DNA from 3 places in the Acerihabitans sp. TG2 genome. Region 1 is predicted to be linked to each of the others. Evidence: predicted binding sites of a transcription regulator. Region 1 holds the regulator's gene; each other region holds the start of a gene.
What was found. The regulator LexA, encoded in region 1, represses DNA repair genes until DNA is damaged. The targets are predictions, from matches to a motif close to TNCTGTATGTACATACAGNA.
Positions count from the first base shown of each region.

Region 2: uvrB (excinuclease ABC subunit UvrB) is a predicted target of LexA. The motif match lies at 3,461-3,480, and genes of this name have one in related genera.
Region 3: sulA (SOS-induced cell division inhibitor SulA) is a predicted target of LexA. The motif match lies at 1,883-1,902, and genes of this name have one in related genera.

Region 1 covers NZ_JAYGJO010000032.1:11,485-17,601, forward strand. The annotation lists gene dusA (tRNA dihydrouridine(20/20a) synthase DusA) at 32-1,090, opposite strand; gene rcsA (transcriptional regulator RcsA) at 1,651-2,280, shown strand; gene zur (zinc uptake transcriptional repressor Zur) at 2,553-3,062, shown strand; gene SJI19_RS21120 (CsbD family protein) at 3,220-3,429, opposite strand; gene lexA (transcriptional repressor LexA) at 3,810-4,418, opposite strand; gene SJI19_RS21130 (diacylglycerol kinase) at 4,539-4,907, opposite strand; gene plsB (glycerol-3-phosphate 1-O-acyltransferase PlsB) at 5,032-6,117, shown strand, end outside.
Region 2 covers NZ_JAYGJO010000007.1:26,078-32,194, forward strand. The annotation lists gene bioF (8-amino-7-oxononanoate synthase) at 1-196, shown strand, start outside; gene bioC (malonyl-ACP O-methyltransferase BioC) at 174-935, shown strand; gene bioD (dethiobiotin synthase) at 928-1,626, shown strand; gene SJI19_RS08345 (ATP-binding cassette domain-containing protein) at 1,834-2,544, opposite strand; gene uvrB (excinuclease ABC subunit UvrB) at 3,547-5,556, shown strand; gene yvcK (uridine diphosphate-N-acetylglucosamine-binding protein YvcK) at 5,576-6,117, opposite strand, start outside.
Region 3 covers NZ_JAYGJO010000007.1:189,019-195,135, forward strand. The annotation lists gene ompA (porin OmpA) at 1-981, opposite strand, end outside; gene sulA (SOS-induced cell division inhibitor SulA) at 1,334-1,804, opposite strand; gene SJI19_RS09025 (TfoX/Sxy family DNA transformation protein) at 2,073-2,678, shown strand; gene yccS (YccS family putative transporter) at 2,725-4,851, opposite strand; gene SJI19_RS09035 (YccF domain-containing protein) at 4,872-5,318, opposite strand; gene helD (DNA helicase IV) at 5,588-6,117, shown strand, end outside.

The DNA of each region.
Region 1 (6,117 bases):
CCATCACGTTTATTGATGGCTATTTTCACCATCAATTGGCCAAATCCGCCGTCAGCCCTCGCCCCGACACCTTGGCCAGCGCTTGCTCCACCACCCCAATACCGGCACCCGGTTTATGCGCGTTCTCGCTCAGGTGTCGCCGCCATTGGCGTGCGCCGGGAATACCTTGAAATAATCCCAGCATATGCCGGGTGATATGTCCCAAATAGGTCCCTTGGGCCAGCTCGCGTTCAATATAAGGGAACATTGCCTGCACGATCCCGGCCATATGGCTAAAAGGATCGGCACTATCGAAAATCCGGCTATCCGCCAGAGCCAGAATACCCGGGTTTTGATAGGCCTCGCGCCCGATCATCACACCATCTACCTGCTCCAGATGCACCAGCGCCTCATCCAGATTTTTTATGCCACCGTTGATCACCAACGTCAATGCTGGGAAATCCCGTTTCAGCTGATAGACCCGAGGATAATCCAACGGCGGGATTTCACGGTTTTCTTTGGGGCTAAGACCGGACAACCAAGCCTTGCGCGCATGGATAATAAAAGTATCGCAACCGCCACGTTCGGCCACGGTCTGAATAAACTCACATAAAAATTCGTAGCTGTCCTGATCATCAATGCCAATACGGGTTTTAACCGTCACCGGAATGGATACCGCTGCACGCATAGCATCAATACAATCGGCCACTCTTTGCCGCTCGGCCATCAAACAGGCACCGAATTGGCCATTCTGCACCCGGTCAGACGGACAGCCAACATTGAGATTAACCTCGTCATAGCCACGCTGTTGTGCCATAAGGGCACAACGAGCCAACGCCTGTGGGTCGCTCCCCCCCAACTGCAGCGCCAGCGGATGCTCGTGATCATTAAATGCCAGATAATCCCCTTTGCCATAGAGCAAGGCACCGGTAGTGACCATCTCTGTATACAATAACGAATGACGTGTTAATAGCCGCAGAAAGTACCGGCAGTGCCGGTCAGTCCAGTCGAGCATCGGCGCTACCGACAGACGCCGGGCGGGCAGAATCCCGCCAATTGCAGGTACCAGTGGAGTCGACAAGGTATGTGTTTGAACAATGTTATCGCGCATGTGGACCAATTTGCCGTATTTGATGATGATCAACGTCGCATTAAAACGCTTCGGATAACGAAGTCGGCCGACGTTGTAATGGAATAATGATTACGGGCTACTATAGCATAGAAAAACCGAGCCGAACCCGGGAGAACGTGAGACAGCGTAACGGGGAATCGGCTGTATGTTCCAGCAGTTGTTAACTTTAAATTAACATACATAACTAAAATTCATCGCTAAATTGCTCAAAAAATACCATATAACCACCATTTAATCCCAAAAAGAACTTTCATTATTTACAAATTGATCGTAATCATTTAAACATTAATTAGTAGTTACGAAACATGGTGTGTGAGTGGAAGGTGGAGCATGAGCAAAACTATTGAACTCACGATAATTAGATTATTTCTAATAGAAAACAGTAGCGACTATGGTATTAGCATAACAACCGGCCTATCCAAGAAGGGAAGTCAAATAATAAAAATATAATATTTTTTGGGTCGCCATTCACCTAGGTAGATGGCTATCGCTTCCTCACTTCGTCATGGAACGACATAAATTATAGATGGCACTATTCTATGACAGTATTTATTTTAGACCCATGCACATATACTAAACACGCGTTAAGAAGTTCATTAGCTGACAGTGGAATAAAAGACAGCATTCGCGATTTGGAGACGATAGATTCTTTAAAGCACAAATGCAAAAAAGCAACGCCAACGATTATTTTCATTAATCAGAATTATTTTCAATGTCACAACGATAGCAATGAACTGAAAGCTATTATTGAAAATCAGCCACTTACCTTATTCTTTATCTTTATTGGAAATGAAAATATTAAATTTCATGATTTCGTACCGATCAAAGATAATGTCATTATAGTGTCTAAGTTTATCAAAATAAGCTCACTTATCATGATAATTCAATACTTCATGGATACCAAAGCTTGGCATAATGCAGATTCAGCAATGGGTTTTTCCCCTTTGCATTTTAGTAAAACCGAAGCGGAAATTTTGAAAATGTGGATGTCCGGCTTTGATACTATGCATATTTGCAACCAGCTTGGAATAAAAGAAAAAACCCTATCATCCCATAAAATCAATATTAAACGTAAAACCAAGGCCAGTAACAAACAGATCATTTACCATCTCATGTCCATCGCCAACAGAGTCACCGATAGCATAAAGACACGTTCTGTTGCCATCTGAGGACGGTCATTAACCCAAGGCGGTGTTGCGCTATCATGCTTAACGCCGCCCCATACCACCCATCTTCAAGAACTGCACATCACTATCTACAGGAAAATCTGCCATCATCGGGTCCTGCTGCCTGAATAAATGCGTCAAATGAATGCACGTATACCCTGGTTAACTCACTCATGTGACACCAATCCCGCGAGCTGAAAGATGACGGGTATGGACTCGGCGTTTTAATGCCATCATGATAAGATAGACTAAGGAACACGCTATGAGGAACCTCTATGACTGCATCGACTTCGTCCCACTTACTTAGCCAAGCGGAACAATTATGCGAACAGCGTAATGTGCGCCTGACGCCACAGCGGTTGGAAGTGTTGCGGCTGATGACTCAGCAGGAGGGCGCAATCAGTGCGTATGATTTGCTGGATCTGCTGCGGGTCTCCGAACCTCAAGCCAAACCACCGACCATCTATCGCGCCCTGGATTTCCTGCTGGAGCAAGGTTTTATTCACCGCGTTGAGTCAACCAATAGCTTTGTTTTGTGCCACCATTTTGAGCAACCGGGACACACTTCCGCCTTCTTTATTTGCGATCGCTGTGGCCAGGTCACGGAACAGGCCACACAGGGTATTGAGGATATCTTGCAAAAAATGGCCGAGGCCAGTGGTTTTACGATGCGCCATAATGTTGTGGAGGCCCATGGATTTTGTCCATTATGTACGGATGTGCAAGCCTGTAACCATCCCGACACCTGCGAACATGACCATTCAATAGCCATAAAAAAACGCTGACATCTCAATAACCCTACCTTACCAAGGTAGCGGGTGGTAAAAACATCAATCGCCTAAGGTGGATAGAATTATAGACAGCACACCCTTACAACCATGGATAAGAATAAGCTAAAACAAAAGGCCTATCTTATGGCGCCCCTCCTTGGCCTATAAACCGCTACCACCGAAATTTATTGCGGATTTCCCAATTTTTAACTTCTGTTTCAGCAACGTCTTTACCATAGCCATAGCGTTCCTGAAGTTTACCGATAAGTTGATCGCGTTTGCCTTCAACCACAGTTAAATCATCGTCAGTCAATTTACCCCACTGTTCTTTTATTTTACCGGTAAACTGCTTCCAATTACCGCTAGTTTGATCTTTATTCATAAAAGCCTCCTTGGATTGGACTGATAATTCACTTTGTTAATCGACTAAATAGGATTTCAACACCTATGTTCTATTCATTGATTAACACTACAATCTAATTATAGCAGAGGATTGGCGATAGGCATTATAGTGGGGCAAAATAGTGGGGCAAAACAGTGCAGTAAAATAGTGCAGCAAATTTGAACGCAACTTCTCGCGGCCCCGTTAAGGGTGAGGCCCACGGAAGGACCGAATATTGCAACGCACCGACAGCTTGAAGTATGACGGGTATAAACAGCGGTGAGTGAAAGGCATAATAGGCGTTGTCAAACAGGCCCGGTGCCGGAGAAACGCTCATCCATAACCGGACCACATTGAGTCATGTAGGGAAAAAACCGTCGTTAAATCCAGTTCCCATTACGGATCACGCCGACCGCCAGCCCTTCGATAGACAGTTCCTGCTGGCGAAGGTCAACGATAATAGGTGAGAATTCGCTGTTTTCTGGTAATAACTCCACGATATTGCCATGTTTTTTGAGACGCTTTACCGTAACTTCATCGTTGATACGCGCCACCACGACCTGTCCGTTATGCGCATCCTGGGTTTTGTGCACCGCCAGAAGATCGCCATCCATGATGCCGATATCCTTCATTGACATCCCACTGACCCGCAGCAGGAAATCAGCATGCGGCTTAAACAGGTCAGGATCTATTTGGTAGTAGCTTTCAATGTGCTGCTCCGCCAACAAGGGTTCGCCAGCAGCGACACGGCCAACCAGCGGCAGCCCGGTTTCTTCTTCGATCAATAACCGGATGCCGCGAGAGGCACCGGAGACAATTTCTATCGCGCCTTTACGCGCCAGCGCCTTGAGGTGTTCCTCAGCGGCATTGGGGGATTTGAACCCCAGACGCTGTGCGATCTCCGCACGGGTCGGCGGCATACCGGTTTGCGATATATGATCGCGTATAAGCTCAAAAACCTCTTGTTGTCTGGCGGTTAACGCTTTCATTCCATCCCCTGTTTGTTTATACAGTCTTTCTGAGAGTATATACAGGTCTGATGCAATTGAAAACCATCAACGTAGCAAAACATCATAAATCCCGGCCGCCAAGCCGCTAAAAACGGCAGTTTATCCAAGATGCGTCCACAGTAACGTCACCCAGATAAATACCGATAGAACGATCGCCAGAGTCACGGCCGCCGATCCTAAATCTTTTGCCCGGCCGGAGAGTGGATGCTGTTCCGGCCCGATACGGTCCACTACCGCTTCAATAGCGCTATTGATGATCTCCACCAACACCACCAACCATACTGACCCGATCAATAAAATACGCGAAATAGCGTCTGTTTCGAGATAACATGCAAGGATAATCGCAATGACGGCAACCACAACTTCCTGACGGAAGGCGGCTTCATGACGCCAAGCGGCGCAAAATCCTTTAATTGAGTATCCCGTGGCCTTGTAAATACGCGCCAGCCCGGAGGTTTGATTTGCCATGATTCCATGCACAGAGTGAAATAGCGCTCATCTTACCGTTTCTTCGCGTTCGTATCACCACAGATCTGACGCGCGGTTTCTGGTATTCTTGTGTCGCAATGCTAACAAGAGGCTTCACAAAAATATGTCAGGCTGGCGAACCATTTATTATACGTTGTTGGATCTACCGCTCAGGCTGTTGGTGAAAAGCAAAGTTATTCCCGCAAATCCACCGGAAGACGCCGGTCTGGATCCCTTGCGGCCAATAATGTATGTGTTACCTTATAATTCAAAGGCAGACCTGCTCACCTTACGTGCCCAATGTCTGCAACTTCGGTTGCCGGACCCACTGGTTCCATTGGAGATCGACGGTGTCACGCTAGCACGCTACGTCTTTATTCACGATGGCCCGCGAGTATTTCCTTATTTCACCGAAAAAAGTGAGTCGGTGAAAATTTTTCACGACTATCTGGATTTGCATCGCAGCAACCCGCAGCTCGATGTGCAGATGGTGCCCGTGTCAATCATGTTCGGCCGTTCCCCCGGGCGAGAAGCGCAGCAAAATCAGCCAACGCCTCAGCTACGTCTGCTCAACGGGTTTCAGAAATTCTTTGCGGTGCTTTGGCTCGGCCGCGATAGCTTCGTGCGATTCTCCAATCCCCTGTCCATGCGTTATATGGCGACGGAGCACGGCACCGACAAAACAATCGCACAAAAATTGGCCCGGGTCGCCATGATACATTTTGCCCGTCAGCGCCTGGTGGCGGTGGGGCCGCGATTGCCCGTCCGCCAGGATTTGTTTAATAAATTATTGGCGTCTAAAGCCATCGAAAAAGCAGTTGAAGACGACGCGCGTTCGAAAAAAATCTCCGTAGAGAAGGCGCAGCAGAACGCCATTACACTGATGGAAGAAATTGCGGCGGATTTTTCCTACGAAGCGGTGCGCTTATCCGACCGGGTATTGAGCTGGACCTGGAACCGTCTTTATCAAGGGTTGCACGTACGCAACGCAGAACGCGTACGACAACTGGCGGAAGATGGCCATGAAATCGTCTATGTGCCCTGCCACCGCAGTCATATGGACTATCTGTTGTTGTCCTACGTACTCTATCATCAGGGACTGGTACCACCGCATATCGCTGCCGGGATTAACTTAAACTTCTGGCCAGCAGGTCCGATTTTTCGCCGCTTGGGCGCTTTTTTTATTCGTCGTACGTTCAAAGGTAATAAA
Region 2 (6,117 bases), on a different contig from region 1:
GTTGATAGGCGATAATCTGCTGGCGCTGGCGGTGACCGAACGGCTACGCGAACGGGGGTGTTGGCTTACGGCTATCCGACCGCCAACGGTGCCGCCGGGCAGCGCCCGGCTGCGCATTACTCTGACTGCGGCACACCAGAGCGCGGACATCGATGTGTTGCTGGAGGCTCTGAATGCTGCCCGTCACCTCGCATAAACAGCGCATTGCCCGTACATTTGGTCGCGCCGCCGCGAACTATGACCAGCATGCCGGGTTACAGCGCGCCAGCGGCCAGCACCTGATGGCGTTGGTTGGCCCGCGCAGCGGCTGGACGGTATTGGATGCCGGCTGCGGAACGGGTTGGTTCAGCCGGTCATGGCGAGCGCAGGGTAATCAGGTCGTGGCGCTGGATTTGGCACCGGATATGCTGGCGCAGGCGCGCAGTAATGATTCCACGTGCGCCTATCTGGCGGGGGATATCGAACAATTACCGTTGGGAGAGGCTAGCGTGGACATGTGTTTCTCCAACCTTGCGGTGCAGTGGTGTGATGATCTTCCTCGCGCCCTGGCTGAATTTTACCGCGTCACCCGCCCGGGTGGGGTGATTGCCGTCTCGACCCTGGCCGACGGTTCGCTGATGGAACTCCGCCAAGCGTGGTCCAAGGTGGATCAAGGGGTTCATCTTAACCGTTTTTTGACTTCAATGGCCATTGCTCAGGCTTTTGTACCCTATCGCCATCATTTCAGCGCGGCGCGCCTCACGCTGGAATATCCGCAGTTGTCGGCCTTGCTCCATGAATTGAAAGGGGTGGGTGCAGGCCATCTGCGAGATGGGCGTGCTCCGGGGTTGACCAGCCGCTCATGCCTGCAGCGACTCGACGCGGCCTGGACCCGGCATCAGGGCAAGCTTCCACTGAGTTATCAACTTAACTATGGTGTTATTTATCGTGAATAAGCGTTTTTTTATCACCGGCACCGATACCGATATCGGCAAGACCGTGGCGGCCTGCGCCCTGTTGCAGGCCGTCAAGCGCGCAGGCGGCAAGGCTGTCGGTTACAAGCCGGTGGCTGCCGGCTGCCGGGAAACCACTGACGGGCCGCGCAATGACGATGCATTGGCCTTGCTCAGCAACGCCAGTGTGGTGCTGACGTATCGTCAGGTTAACCCGGTGGCGCTGCTGGCGCCGACGTCGCCGCATATCGCCAGCCGCGATGAAAGCCGCGTCATCGATCCGCTGCTGCTCTCGGAGGGTCTACGGGAACTTGAAGGACTGGCACCCTGGGTGATTGTTGAAGGTGCTGGTGGCTGGTTTACGCCGTTAAACGATGATGTTAGTTATGATCAATGGGTCGTGGCTGAACGACTGCCGGTGATCTTGGTGGTTGGGATCAAGCTTGGCTGCATTAACCATGCGTTATTAACGGCCTTGGCGATACGCCAGGCCGGGCTGCCGTTGGTCGGTTGGATAGCTAACGATCTCTCATGCGAGCCGCATCGGCGAACAGAGTACCTGGCGACGCTGCGCCAACAACTAAGGGCGCCGTTGTTGGGTGAAATTCCCTGGCTGACGGATCCGGCCTGCGCCGATCTGGCGGCGTATATCGATTTTCGGACATTATCAGATTGGTTGGTAAAGGAGCAGTAACGGAGTGGTGATGCTGTTTATGGAGCGCCATGGCAGTGAAAAATGGGGCGTGATAGGGAACTATACCCTAAATAGTCCGAGTTACAGGAAAGCCTACTCACCTGTAACGTGGAGAATGGGGATATTAACGCCCTGAATTGCGGCGATATAGGCGATAATGGGTGAATATGGCATAACGAGTCAGTTTTCCCCATCAATGATCTGTCGTTATACCGCCAGATAGGTTTGGATAAGGCTCTCATCCAATTGATCAAGCGGGCCCTGAGCGACATTGCGCCCTGCTTCGAGTAAACAAAACCTATCGCCTGCCTCGGGAGTAAACGGTAACTGCTGCTCCACGACCAACAACGTAAGGCCAAATTCACGCTGCAGACGGTGGATATTATGGCCGATCTCCTCTATTACGGTGGGCTGGGAACCCCCGGTAGGTTCATCGAGGATCAGTAGCTCCGGTTCGAGCACCAGCGCCCGGGCGATAGCTAACTGCTGTTGCCCGCTTTCGCTGAGATCCCCGGCTCGCTGATGACGCATGTTATGCAATACCGGAAATAACTCATACACCATGGCGGGTATCTGACGGGATTTATTCCGACCGGCCAGTAGCGCCACCCGCATATTTTCGTCAACGCTGAGTTGGGAAAACACCTGACGGCCCTGCGGCACATAACCAATTCCCAGTGCTGCGCGCTGCTCAACCGGATGCTGCAGTAAATTCAGCTCCGCTTCGCCGTGCAGATGCCAGGTTATCGATCCACTGGTGATAGGGATATGGCCCATGATGCAGTTGACGAGGGTGCTTTTACCTACCCCGTTACGGCCCAGAACATAGGTGCAATGGCCATGGGGCAACTCTAAGTCGACATCCCACAATATCTGCTTGGGACCATAAAACTGGTTCACCGCGTGCAAACGTAACATAGAATGTCTTCCTCCCTATTATTGATGTTTAATGTCGCATTCGCTACAAACACTTCCCTTCTGAGAACGACTTCTTTTCTAGCAACGACTTCTCTAGCTAGCAACTATCAGGCCAATAGTGTTGCCGGGTGGACCGGTTAATCTCCCCCGTTATCTTTCAGACTGCCGGTGCGTTGACCGTGTTCGTGCATCGCAATCACTTATCTTAGTATGCGCATAGGAATTCACTCAATTGTGCCGGCCTCAAATCAACATCTGATGAGTTTATGATGAACTGTCTTTACCGGGTTGTGGCAGCATAATGACATACCGTCAATGGCTATTTTCCAAACAAACTGCGGCTTATTGCACATTAACGGTGCTGTTGGGCGGTGCGGTGGTGCAATTGCGACTCTAGGCGTGAATAAGGCACTAAACCAGTGCGGCGGGTGGTGATTCAACGTGACGGTGTTTTGGTACAGGGGCAAAAGGGTTAGGTGATTTGGACATAAAAAAAAGCGGTTGAGCGATCAAAAATAGCTAAAAAGACGCAGGTTTGTCATTTAGGTGTCATCAATGTCAGCTTTGTGGAACCCAAGCAGCAAGCGGTGCGGTAAGACTTATCCACTATTCCTGTGGATAACCATGTGCATTAGGTTTAGAAAAGCCGGCGGAAACGAGAGTGGGCGCGGGTTCATAGAGCGTTGCCTGTATTCTCCACGTTTTTTTTAATTGGCAGAAATACAAACAGTTAATTAAAATCAAGCAAATTTGTAAAGTGATGATCGACTTGGTGTCGAATTGCAGCAGTCTTTTACCCTGTGTTAATTTTATAACGATTTATAATAAAATAAGAATGGTGAGGATCCAAAACGATCCCATTTCCTTGGCACTACCGCATCGGCACTTGCGAGTTTCGCCGGAAAGGGTATTATATTACTGGTTTTGTATCCAGTATTCTAAATCCAGACCACCATTCTGTTAACGATATTTTTCTTATGTTGCCCAGAGGTAGTCCAGTAAATGAGTAAAGCCTTTAACCTGCAATCGAGCTTTAAACCTTCCGGCGATCAGCCGGAGGCGATTCGCCATCTTGAAGAAGGGTTACAGGATGGGCTGGCCCATCAGACCTTACTGGGCGTGACGGGATCGGGTAAAACCTTTACCGTGGCGAATGTGATTGCCGATCTTAACCGACCCAGCATGATCCTGGCACCCAACAAGACACTCGCGGCGCAGCTTTATGGCGAAATGAAGGCTTTTTTTCCCGACAATGCGGTTGAGTATTTCGTCTCGTATTATGACTATTACCAGCCGGAAGCCTATGTTCCCAGTTCAGATACCTTTATTGAAAAAGACGCCTCGGTAAACGAGCATATCGAGCAAATGCGCTTATCCGCCACCAAGGCGCTGTTAGAACGCCGGGATGTGATCGTGGTGGCGTCGGTTTCAGCGATTTATGGTTTGGGTGATCCTGACGCCTACCTGAAAATGATGCTGCATCTGACCCGCGGCATGATTATCGATCAACGATCGATATTGCGGCGCCTGTCCGAACTGCAATACACCCGCAACGATCAAGCCTTCCAACGCGGGACCTTTAGGGTACGCGGTGAAGTTATTGATATTTTTCCTGCCGAATCCGATGACATTGCGCTGCGTGTTGAGTTATTTGACGAGGAGGTAGAGCGGCTGTCGTTGTTTGATCCACTTACCGGGCAAGTAGACCAGGTGGTGCCGCGTTATACCATCTATCCCAAGACGCATTATGTCACGCCGCGCGAGCGCCTGCTGCAAGCCATGGAAGATATCAAGGTCGAACTGGCGGATCGTCGTCAGAATTTACTGTCCAGCCATAAATTGGTGGAGGAGCAGCGCCTGTCTCAGCGCACCCAGTTTGATCTGGAAATGATGAATGAGCTGGGCTATTGCTCGGGCATTGAAAACTACTCGCGCTATCTGTCGGGACGTGGACCAGGCGAACCACCGCCAACGCTGTTTGATTACCTGCCCGCCGACGGTCTGCTGATTGTTGATGAATCCCATGTCACCATTCCGCAAATTGGTGGAATGTACCGTGGCGATCGTGCACGCAAAGAGACGCTGGTGGAATATGGTTTCCGTCTGCCTTCGGCGTTGGATAACCGGCCGATGCGGTTTGAAGAATTTGCCGCCCAGGCACCGCAAACGATCTACGTTTCGGCAACGCCGGGCAAATATGAGCTGGAGATGTGCGGTGGGGTGGTAGTCGATCAACTGGTGCGTCCTACTGGCCTGCTCGATCCGCAGATCGAAGTCCGCCCGGTGGGTACTCAGGTGGACGATCTGCTGTCTGAAATCCGCAAGCGGGTGCTGATTAATGAACGGGTGCTGGTGACCACGCTGACCAAACGGATGGCGGAAGATCTGACCGAATATCTGGTCGAGCATGGTGAGCGGGTACGTTATCTGCACTCCGACATTGAAACCGTGGAGCGGGTAGAAATTATCCGTGACCTGCGTCTCGGAGAATTTGATGTTTTGGTTGGCATCAATCTGCTGCGCGAAGGGCTGGATATGCCGGAAGTGTCGCTGGTGGCCATCCTGGATGCGGACAAAGAAGGGTTTTTACGCTCTGAACGTTCGTTAATCCAGACCATCGGCCGAGCTGCGCGCAATCTGAACGGCAAGGCGATTCTGTATGGTGACAAGATCACGCCGTCCATGGCGCGTGCCATTGATGAAACCGAACGACGACGCGTGAAGCAGCATGCCTATAATCAAGAACATGGCATTATTCCGCAGGCGCTGAATAAATCGGTGGCAGATATTATGGAATTGGGCCAATCGCCAGCACATGCTAAACAGAAAAAGCGCAAGGCGATGGAAGCTGCGGCGCATTATGGTGATATGACGCCTAAAGCGTTGGATAAAAAAATCAGCGAGCTGGAGGCTAAAATGCAGGCGCATGCGCAGAATCTCGAATTTGAACAGGCGGCCAGCGTACGCGACGAAATCCATGCCTTGCGTGAGCATTTTATCGCCCTATCCTGAGGTGAACGGCCGGCCTTATTTATCCGAGCGATTGTAGCGCGTCATCTAATGCAGTGCGCAACAACTGCCGATCATGGTGATGAGGCTCATCCATGGCGGCCAGCGGACGCTGGATGATCATCCGATCGGTGACACCGCTCGCGTCACGGGTGGGGCCGATCAGCAGCGCGTCGATCCTGTTGGCTCTGCCGATAGCCTGTTCCATTAGCGCCAGCTTTTGGATGAGACTAAGATTGGCCGCCGCCGGGCTGAGTTCACGGCCTAAGTTATCGATATAGATTAGCGGCACCTGGGTGCGACGCAGTGCTTGGGACAAATCACTCAGCAACAGCAGTGGCATTAGGCTGGTCAAAAAACTGCCGGGACCTATTAGGATAAGGTCTGCGGTGGCGATGGCGTGTAATGCTTCGCGGGTGGCGGGTACCTCAGGGGTTAATCGCAGGTGGGTCGGGAGCACAGTGAGCTGATCCACCGCCATTTCACCGTCGACGGTGGTGCCTGCGGCAGTCACGGCCTGCAGGTCGACTGCATGCTCGGACATGGGGATAAGCAGGGCATCCA
Region 3 (6,117 bases), on a different contig from region 1:
ACAGGTTGCACCAGTAACCGGGTTAGATTCACCCATGCCACGAGCGGAAATTTTGTCTGCAGGGATACCCTTGGAGATCAGGTAGCTTACTACGCTTTGCGCACGAGCCTGAGACAGTTTCTGGTTGTATTGTTCTGAACCGATGCGGTCGGTAAAACCAAGAACGGTAACAGAACCGTCTTTAGGATCCAGAGAACTCAGCTGTGAATACAACTGATTCAGGGCCTGCTGACCTTCTGGTTTCAACTCTGCTTTGTTGAAGTTAAACAGCACGTCGGAACGCAGGGTAAAGTGTTTGGTCTGAACAACTGGAGCAGGCGCTGCGGTAGGAGCCGGGGCTGCTACTGGTGCGGCTACGTCATCTTGACCGAAACGGTAGGAAACACCCACACTCAACATGCCATTATCAGGACGGGTACCCACGGTACCGGCATCGCCGATATTGTTGGTCCACTGATATTCCAGACGGGTTGCCCAGTTTTTGGTTACGGCGTATTCAAGACCACCGGCAGCCAATGGGGAAATACCTGTATCATTGTCACTCAAACGACCACCGGCTCCATTGTTGTATGCCGCTTTGGAATCTGCGTGCCATACCATGCCGCCGAGACGGGTATAAATATCCAGATCATCGGTGATCGGATAGCTCAGTTTAGTGGTTAACTGAATACCTTGTGCTTTAAAAGCACCGTTGTCTACGCTGCCTTTGTAAGGCATGCGGCCCAGCCAATCGTAGCCCAGTTCAAACCCTAAATACGGGTTAGCCTGGTAGCCGAGAAAAGCACCGGCGCCGAGTTGACTGTTATGGGTCGGACCATTACCGATACGGCTATCGTAGCCATTACCGTAAAATCCAGTGTCATGATACTGGGACCAACCCAGTTTACCACCGGCATACCAGGTGTTGTCCTTTGGTGCGGCTTGCGTTACGGTTGTGAAAGCCGCCAGTGCCACTGCAAGTGCGATAGCTGTCTTTTTCATTTTTTGCGCCTCGTTATCATCCAAATAGGCAATAAGCTCTATAAAGCTAATTTAAATATTCCATTGCCAGAGTTCGTGCTCTGCGTTTGTACACCGCTGTTAAAAGGCGTTCTAGAGCAGCCCTGGCGAATTAAAGTCTACAACGAAGTGGGAAACTTACAAGTAAGATGTAGTGACCCAATAATAAAAAACAGCGGTTGGTGTATATTTTATTGAACTAAATGCAGACAAAATTGTAGTCACCCGGTGTGTTAGCTATACCGGGGAACCGCATGGCCGCTGGATTGTCCCCGTTTCCCTATCGGCGAGAGAGGCGGTTGAATTACCCTAGTGAGATTAATCTTAATTTTACTCAATGATACAAAGAAGAATGAATCTTTATATCTGAAAACTGTCCAGATTTCCGGCACACTTCATTTTGGGGATACATTACAAAGCCATAAGTCCCCCCAAGCTGTGCTGCATCGCGCAGACGACTTTTGTCAGTCACCGTTAATTCTTGCGGAAACCATCCTAGGATCACGCTGTAATTTCCGGTTTGTAACGCCTTCTCCATCGCGGCAACGGTGTCATAGGCCGTTGATTGGCGCAATTGCACCATTTTTTCGAGTGGCAGTCCCGATTGTTCAAGCCAGGGGCGGCTTAACCGACGTGAGGACGTCAGCCATAGCAGCCAGCGCGATTGGGTGCCCAATAAGCGTAGCAGCGGTAGCAGAATATGTCCCACCACCGGCTGATCCTCAAAATAAACCACTTCACTGATAATACCCTGAGCCCAGGGTTGATTCTTGGATGCGTCTTGTGAAAGCGCCGTTTTTTCCATTGAACCCTTCGCCTGAGAAAGTTGCGGCACGGGAGACAGAGTATTGACCTGTGTTTGCATTTTGAGCTCGCCCTCTATGACTGTATAAAAACACAGTATAGGGGATTGGTGCGAAAATCAACCGAAAATTTAATCAGCTTCGCAGAATTGCTACTAAAAACGGCCACTCTCGATATTCAGTTGAAAACCAGTGCCAAAATATCGTACTTTTACTGGCAGCCCAGGATCGGGCGTAGAAATACATGCTATTAAAAACAAGGAGAAGTTGATGAAAGATATACCTGATTGCATTATTTCCAGGGTGAGAACAGCGTTTGCTTCCCTGGGGACAATCACCACCCGTTCACAATTTGGTGGCTACAGCGTTGCTGCCGACAAGGTTATGTTTGGTCTGATTCTGGACGGCGAGTTATATCTTAGGGGCACCCGGCAAAGCGAGCATATCTTCCTTGCACAACAGATGAGCCAACTCCTTTACACCAAGCGCGGCATTCCGGTTTTACTCAATTATTATCTGGTGAACCAGCGGCTTTGGGCAGCGGATGAGGTGCTCATGTCACTGTCCTTGTTGGCATTGGAGGAAGCGAAACGGCATTTACACATAAAAGCGGCCAGCCAGCGGCTCAAGGATCTGCCCAATATCGGACAAGCCATCGAGCGCTTACTATGGAAAGCCGGTATTCAGGATATCGAAGCACTGCGTCATTATGGTGCAAAAAGCAGCTACCTGAAATTGCGTGCGATTAAAGAAAATCTGGACGTCAAGGTGTTGTTGGCGTTGGAAGGTGCATTGGCGGGTCGGCATCTGGCTGCGCTGCCCCAAGGACAGCGCAGCGAGTTATTGGCGTGGTTTAAACGCCTTTCTTGCCAGTAGTGGTGTCATTAGATTGAGTAATAGACCGGGCTGGCCATCATGTTTGCTAAAATTGGGTTTCAATTTCCTGTTTGCGTGCAATGAGCTCTGGCAGTAATTCCAGCAACAAACCAATCTGTTGCAGCACGACTTGCTCCTTGGCCTCGGGATTGGTCAATACCATGCGGATACGCTCAACCAGTTTTTCATGCTCCTGTGCCACGCGCAGGGCGAACTGTGGCTGATATTGCAACGCGTCATCGATATAGCATGCTGCGTCGTCCAGGACCTGAAGTACGTCGGGATTTGCCATGTCTTCACGATGTGCACCCAGTGTGGAAATGTAACTGAGGAAAGTGTGGTTCAGGCATAACAAACGGAATGCGGACTCAAGCAGTTCGCTGCTGGTCTTGGGATCCGCCGACATGTTTGAGACCACCGAGGCCAGTTCTGCGTCACGATTATGCGCATCGCGCCGGGCGACGCGGTAATCAAGACGATTGTCCTTACCTTGATGATATTGCACCAGAATCGCATCCAGGTAGCGGCAATTTGCCGCTAGGCTATTATTCATAACCTGCGGCAACCGCCGGAAATGCCAATCAGGCCAGATAAAGCTGACTGCAGCCCAGGCAATAGCGCAACCGACAAAGGTGTCAAACACACGGGGCAGGGCAACCTCGAATCCCTCACCCAACAGGTTGAAACACAGCATAACCAACAGCGTGATGAACATGGTGGCCTGCGCGTACTGCACGTTACGAAAAGCAAAGAACAGCGTGCCGCTAAGCACGATCAAAATCATTTGTCCCTCGGTCGACGGGACAAAATAGAGAATAGGCAAACCAAGCAAGACTCCCGCCAGCGTGCCAATGATTCTTAAGGCTAGACGGCGACGTGTTGCCTGGTAGTTGGGCTGACAAACAAACAAGCTGGTCAATAAAATCCAGTAGCCATAATGCAAACCGCTTAACTGAATAAATGCATAACCTATACATAATACCACCGACATCCGCACGGCATGACGAAACAGCGCCGATTCTGGCGTAAGGTTACGTTTAATACGTAGACGTATGTCGTTCCATCCGGTCAGTTTATCGTCAGCAAGATTGTTTTCCTCCGGAGCATTACGGGCGATGGCCTGTTCCGATTCGATCGTGGCAAGCTGGGCATCGATAGCGCGCAAATTATTTAATAAATGTTTTAGCGCCTTGATTTGGGGCGGCGCGGTAATAAGACGATCAATAGCCGATGATAAGTGATTGAAAACACGCTCAAACCTACTGTCGTGCTGATATTTTTGATGCAACAGGATAGATTGGGATAACGCATGACAGGCTTTGGCCTGCAAAGCGAGCAATCGCTGGAACCTGAATAACACGTCGCTGTAACGCAGTTGCTCACGCAATTGTTGATACTGCACATGAGATGAACTGGCTCGTTCATGTATATCCTGCGCAACGAAATAGTAATGCAATGTTCGTCGTGTGCCTCGCTGGCCGCGGTCGCCCCGCAGTCGGGTTAACAGCGATGCCTTGGTTTGGTTTAGCACCTGTACCAGTTTACTGTTGGCCATCGCCACGTCTATCATGGCGCTGTCATCGGCATCTTCGGTATCCGGATCGAACAAGTTGGCTTTGGCATCAAGAAAGAGCGCCAGACTCGTGTAACAACGGGCCAGATTATCCTGTAAGGGCCGGATGGGAAATAACAGATGGCCAAACAGCGTCAGGAGGTTATACCAAATCGCCCCTACCAGCAGTAACGCTGGCTGAGTGTACCAAGTTTGATACATGGAGGCACCCAGCATGGTATAGACCGCAATCAATAGTGCGCCAAAGGCGATGGTGGCATAGCGCTGACCCAACGCGCCAAGCAAAATAAAACCACAGGTGGAACCCGCTAGCCCAACAATAAACAGCCATGGATAGGGGATCAGTAACTCTATTGATACTGCCGCGATAAAAAAGCTTATCAGGGTAATAAACAAGTTACGTAAACGGCCACTGAGACGGTCGTCAAGATCCGCCAGCGCTGCGGCGACTACCCCCAAGGTAAGTGGGATAGTCAGGGTGAACATATGCAGCCACCAAGGGAGCGCGGCGGCCCCACTCAGAGCAAAAAGTATTCGCAGGCTATAGCGCCAGCGGCTGTCAAACGCAAAATGGCGAAACCCGGGAGCAAAAGCCAGCACACAACTTCCTTATCATGAGGTTAACGATTAAAACGCTGATCTGTAGGCATCCGCAATCGATCGGCAAGTTCGACTGGCACCACACGACGTCCTACTGGCCATAGGGCGATAACCGCAAGCTTAAAATTGGCGATCCCCGGCAAAATACCGATAATAGTGATACATTGTGCTACACCAGTAATAATATGCGACAGACATAACCACCAGCCAAACAGCACAAACCATAAAACGTTTAATATCGTGCCAGCCGATGACGACAACACGTTACGATTTTCCGGGTAAAGCTCATCCACATGCACGGCAGTATTACCGAACGGCAGCAAGGAGAGTCTCGCAATTTCCCAACAGGCGCGTGTGTAGGGCCAGGTAAAGATCAGTATAATACTGAGCACGGTGGCCAGTAGCCAAGCTAACGTGGTAAAAAAACCACCCAAAATAAAGTTAAGAATATTAAGTAATGTACGCATAAATCCCTAGATGTGCTGCGAAAGAAGCGAAATAAAGCCATAACCGTCATTGTTCAAGTTGCCGGTGTGTTGGCGATACTCGTTCACCCTAATCACTCAATAAGCGCATCCTGATACTTTCGTTTCCCGCCTTGATGCAACGCGAAAGCTATAGGGTATACTTTGAGCGGGTGTCAGTTATTCTACCCTTATTTCACGGCGGGAGCAGAACAAGTTAACATGGGCGCATGACCCTGACGTATAAACGACATGGAACCTCAGCAAAGCTTATGGAATTGAAATCAACCTCATTCGGCAAGCATCTCGCGCAACATCCTTACAATCGCGTACGGCTGTTACATGCCGGTGTTGAGGTCAGTGGCGACAAGCATCAATACATCATCCCTTTCAATCAGATCATTGCCATTCACTGTAAACGCGGCATCGTCTGGGGCGAGCTTGAATTTGTTTTGTCGGAGGAACAGGTGGTGCGCTTGCACGGCACCGAATGGCAAGAGACGCAGCAGTTTTATCATTATTTGCAAAAGACCTGGCAGGAGTGGAGCCAGGAAATGGGCACTATATGTGCCACGGTGCTTGGCCAACAAACGCAAGCTCTTGAACAGATCGTCTCCCGAGACAATTGGTTTCAACTCAACGAACTTGCATCATTGCAGGAAAGCATCCGCGAAGCCTTTACCGCGTTACCGCTTCCTCTTGTGCGACTCGATGAGTTCAACGCGTGTCGCGACGATTATCATCGTTGTCTGCAATGGTTGGACCAGGGACCGGCACGGGTTATTGATCGCAATCAGCAATG